DNA from 2 places in the Paraburkholderia yinzeri genome. Region 1 is predicted to be linked to the other one. Evidence: predicted binding sites of a transcription regulator. Region 1 holds the regulator's gene; the other holds the start of a gene.
What was found. Region 1 encodes HrcA, which represses chaperone genes, less so after heat shock. Its sites were predicted from a motif close to TTAGCACTCNNNNNNNNNGAGTGCTAA; they were not measured.
Positions count from the first base shown of each region.

Region 1 (2,202 bases):
CGCATGCAGCAGGTGGCGCAGGCCGTCGGTCTGCTTTTGCGTGTGCACGCGCAGCGGCGAGCCTTCGGGCGTCCAGACCGCCGCATACTTCTTCGCCGACGAGCGTCCGCGCAGCGGCAGGATCAGCGTGCGCAGGATGACCTGCCAGACGGGCGCAGGAATCTCGACCACGCGCGGGTCGGAAAGAAACTGCGCCAGATAGCGACGCACCGCGCGCGGCGTGGGCGCGTCGGGCGTGCCCAGATTGATCAGCAGCACGGCGACGCGATGCGCGCCGGCGGACTGCAGCGGCCGCTCCAGATCGAAACGCATAGGCGAAGACTTGCGCCGCGCCTCAAGTCCATCGAGCGCAGCAACGGTTGCACAAGGGAACCATTATAGCGGCCGGGTCGTGCGCGCCCAGCCGGCCATTCGGCCAATGGCGCGCCGCGCGCGTTTGCTCCATGATGAAAACGTGAGCGGCTCAGTTCTGGCTGAGCGTGAGCGAAAGGAGGCGCGCGGTAATGTCGACGATGGGAATCACGCGGTTGTACGCCATGCGCGTCGGGCCGATCACGCCGAGCGTGCCCACGATCTTGCCGTTGACCTCGTACGGCGCGGTCACGACGCTCATTTCCTCGATCGGCACCAGATTCGACTCGCCGCCAATGAAGATCTGCACGCCCTGTGCGTGGCTCGATACGTCGAGCAGTTGCAGGAGGCTCGTCTTCTGGTCGAACACGTCGAAGAGCTTGCGCAGCCGCGCCATGTCCGACGAAAGGTCGGCCACTTCGAGCAAATTGCGCTCGCCCGAAATGAGCACGGTTTCACCGACGTCGGACTCGTCGGTGCTCGCCGTCACGGCGGCGTGCATCAGCGTGGTCATGTCGCCGCGCAGCGCGTCGATTTCGTCGCGCAGCCGCTGGCGCACCTCGTCGAACGAGAGGCCTGCGAAATGCGCGTTGATGTAATTGGAGGCTTCGATGAGCTCGGAGGGCGAGAAATCGCGCTGCGTCGCCATGATGCGATTCTGCACGTCGCCTTCGGGCGTCACGATGATGAGCAGGATTCGCCTGGCGGAAAGGCGCATGAACTCGATCTGCTTGAACACGTGGCTGCGGCGCGGCGTCAGCACCACCCCCGCGAACTGCGTGAGATTGGACAGCACGCTGGCGGCCGCGGCCACCACTTTCTGCGTCTCGCCGGGGCGCAGGGTGGTCTTGACCGCCTGCGTGACCGCTTCTTCGTCGGCGGCGGACTCGACGGTAAGCATCGTGTCCACGAAGAGGCGATAGCCGCGCGGGGTGGGCACGCGTCCCGCCGAGGTGTGCGGGCTGGATACGAGTCCCAGCTCCTCCAGATCCGACATGACGTTGCGGATCGTCGCCGGGCTCAGTTCCAGACCGGAATAGCGCGACAGCGTGCGCGAGCCGACCGGCTGGCCTTCGGCGATGTAGCGCTCGATCAGCGTCTTGAGGAGGGTTTGTGCGCGGGGATCTAGCATGACTGAAAATTCTAGCCTAATGGCCGCCGGGCCGCGAGTGCGCTCCGCTCGCGCGAAACGGAGCTCCGAGGCTTTTGCGGCATCCGCGCGCGGCGCGCGGCGTTGTCATCACCGCGTCACCGATTCTATCGGGAAATGCGCAAAGCACCGCCGTCCGGCCTTCCCGGGGACCGCCAGGTTCTTTTCACGATCTGACTATGGTGTAATGCCGGCATGCGAATCCAGAAGATCCAGAGCCAGTTCAAGACCGTCGCGCTAGTCGGCCGGAGCAACACGCAAGGTATCGGCGAGCCGCTGATGTCGCTCGCGCAGACCATCTCGAAGCTGGGCTTCGACGTGGTGTTCGAGGCTCAGACGGCCCACGAGATCGGCGCCGCCGGCTACCCCGCGCTCCAGGCCGCCGAGATCGGCGCGCGCGCGGACGTCGCGGTCGTGCTCGGCGGCGACGGCACGATGCTCGGCATCGGACGCCAGCTCGCACCCTACCGCACGCCGCTGATCGGCATCAACCACGGGCGGCTCGGGTTCATCACCGACATCCCGTTCTCGGACATGCAGGAGATCGTGCCGCAACTGCTCGCCGGCTCGTTCGAGCGCGAGGAGCGCACGCTGCTGGAATCGCGCATCACCCGCGACGGCGACCCGATCTATCACGCGCTCGCCTTCAACGACGTGGTCGTGAACCGCAGCGGCTTCTCCGGCATGGCCGAGCTGCGCGT
Region 1 is NZ_JBFOCJ010000001.1:163,128-165,329, forward strand. Features, by position in the region: gene hemH (ferrochelatase) at 1-312, opposite strand, end outside; gene hrcA (heat-inducible transcriptional repressor HrcA) at 464-1,483, opposite strand; gene WJ542_RS00730 (NAD kinase) at 1,697-2,202, shown strand, end outside.

Region 2 (2,202 bases), 3.4 Mb from region 1:
CGATCGACGAATCGCTATTCGCCGAGATCGAGCCGACTTGCGCGATTTCCTTGTTGGTCGTGCAGGGCTTGCTGATCTTGCGCAGTTCTTCGATTGCTGCGGCGACGGCCTTGTCGATGCCGCGCTTCAGGTCCATCGGGTTCATGCCCGATGCGACGTACTTCATGCCTTCGCGGACGATCGACTGGGCCAGAACCGTAGCCGTCGTCGTGCCGTCGCCGGCGTTGTCGCTGGTCTTGGAAGCCACTTCCTTGACCATTTGCGCGCCCATGTTCTGGAGCTTGTCCTTGAGCTCGATTTCCTTCGCGACCGAGACACCGTCCTTGGTGACCGTCGGGCCGCCGAACGAGCGCTCGAGGACCACGTTGCGGCCCTTCGGACCCAGCGTGACCTTCACAGCGTTGGCGAGAATGTTCACGCCTTCAACCATCTTGGAACGGGCGGAATCGCCGAACACGACGTCTTTAGCTGCCATCTTTTAACTCCTTGAATTCTGGGAAATTTCTCGGCGCGGCGATGAACTTACTTGTTCACCACGGCCATGATGTCTTCTTCGCGCATCACCAGCAGTTCGTTGCCGTCGACCTTGACGGTCTGGCCAGCGTACTTGCCGAACAGGACGCGATCGCCAACCTTCACGTCGAGCGCGATCAGGGCGCCCTTGTCGTCGCGCTTGCCCGGGCCGATGGCCAGGACTTCACCTTGATCCGGCTTTTCTGCCGCTGCGTCCGGGATCACGATGCCCGAAGCGGTCTTGGTTTCTTGATCCAGGCGCTTGACGATCACGCGATCATGCAAAGGACGAAGGTTCATGGATGGATCCTCTCTTGATTAGGACTTGAAGACAGTCAAGAACACCTGACTGGCGAGCGGGCCAGCCAGAGAATTGTTAGCACTCTCGTGCAGTGAGTGCTAATTATATGGACGAGGAGTGACAAATTCAAGAACGGGGGCGGATGGTCTTGGTATTGTCGAGATTCACTCAACCTGGAACTTTGTTCACTTAAGCTGGAACTCAACACCAAGAGGCAGCCCACGCAGAACTCCATTTCCCCCGAAAAAACAATGCCTTAACCCCCACACTTGCTATGGTGGGCGGTCAGCGTCCAAGAGGACGCACGTCGTTTTCCCAATGGACAAGACCGCCATGCACGCCAGGTAAGGCGGACGTCCCTGGGGGAAATCCCGATCTCTACCCAGAAAGTCCGACCCAAATATCTAGGAGGGAGGACTGGAGCCCAGCTTCCGCCTCTGGCATGGCAGAGATGCCCCAACGGCCGGCCGCGTACCGGCGCAGCAACGAACAGGCCACCCTGACCTCCGCATCCGCGCGCGGAAGGCCGTCACGGAGTAGCAGTCGGCAGGCGTGCTTCCGCGTACTTTTTGTTCCGCCGCACCGTAAGCAGGTTGTTTTCTGTCGCGATGGAGGCAATTTGCTCCAGATATGAATCCTGCGCCGAACAACCTTCGTGGAAGCCCCCAATCCCGTCCGTACAACCCCGAACAGCGTCGCTCCCGGCCTATGGTAAAGTCGATTCATACCATTCCGGTATCGATTCTCAAAACTAGCTGCAATCGTGACCAAACCTAGCTTCCAGCCCGTCGGCGGTGCACATGCCATTGAAATGATGGCGATCGGAATTGAGTGGGCAACTCCGCTCACTGAGACGCAACTCGGAGATCTGCAGAAGGTCTACGACAGCGCGCCCGAGATTCGCGACTTTCTTCCTAGTCATGCCCCGCTCCAAGGTTTTTCAATACAGCATGTCGCACAGTTCGATGCTGCGAAGCAACAGCCCCAGATAATTTCGCCGCCGCAGTTTGTGACACAAATTTCCGGCTTCGATATGAGTCAACTTGACTCGGCTGGAAAGGTTTCGTGGGTGACGTCGGTTCGCCCCCCGGTCTTATCCTGCACCTGCAGCGTCTACGACCGTTGGAAGAACGTCAAACCGAAGTCCCTCTCTATCCTGCAGCCGTTTATCGACGTGGTACTGAGCGCCGGTGTAAAAATCCGCGCCATTGGCTTGCAATATCAGGATGCTTTCCGTCTGCCAGATGGAATCTCTCAAGAGGTCTCCAAGGAACTTTTCCGTCAGGACGGACTTTGGCTTCCACGCCACGTATTTAACGAACCATCGTATTGGCACTGCCATCAGGGCTGGTTCTCAAAGGGTCCAACCGAACGTCGGATTCTGAACA
Region 2 is NZ_JBFOCJ010000001.1:3,593,023-3,595,224, forward strand. Features, by position in the region: gene groL (chaperonin GroEL) at 1-475, opposite strand, end outside; gene groES (co-chaperone GroES) at 523-813, opposite strand; gene WJ542_RS17085 (TIGR04255 family protein) at 1,578-2,202, shown strand, end outside.
Region 2: the regulator HrcA is predicted to act here: its motif matches at 890-916, upstream of groES (co-chaperone GroES).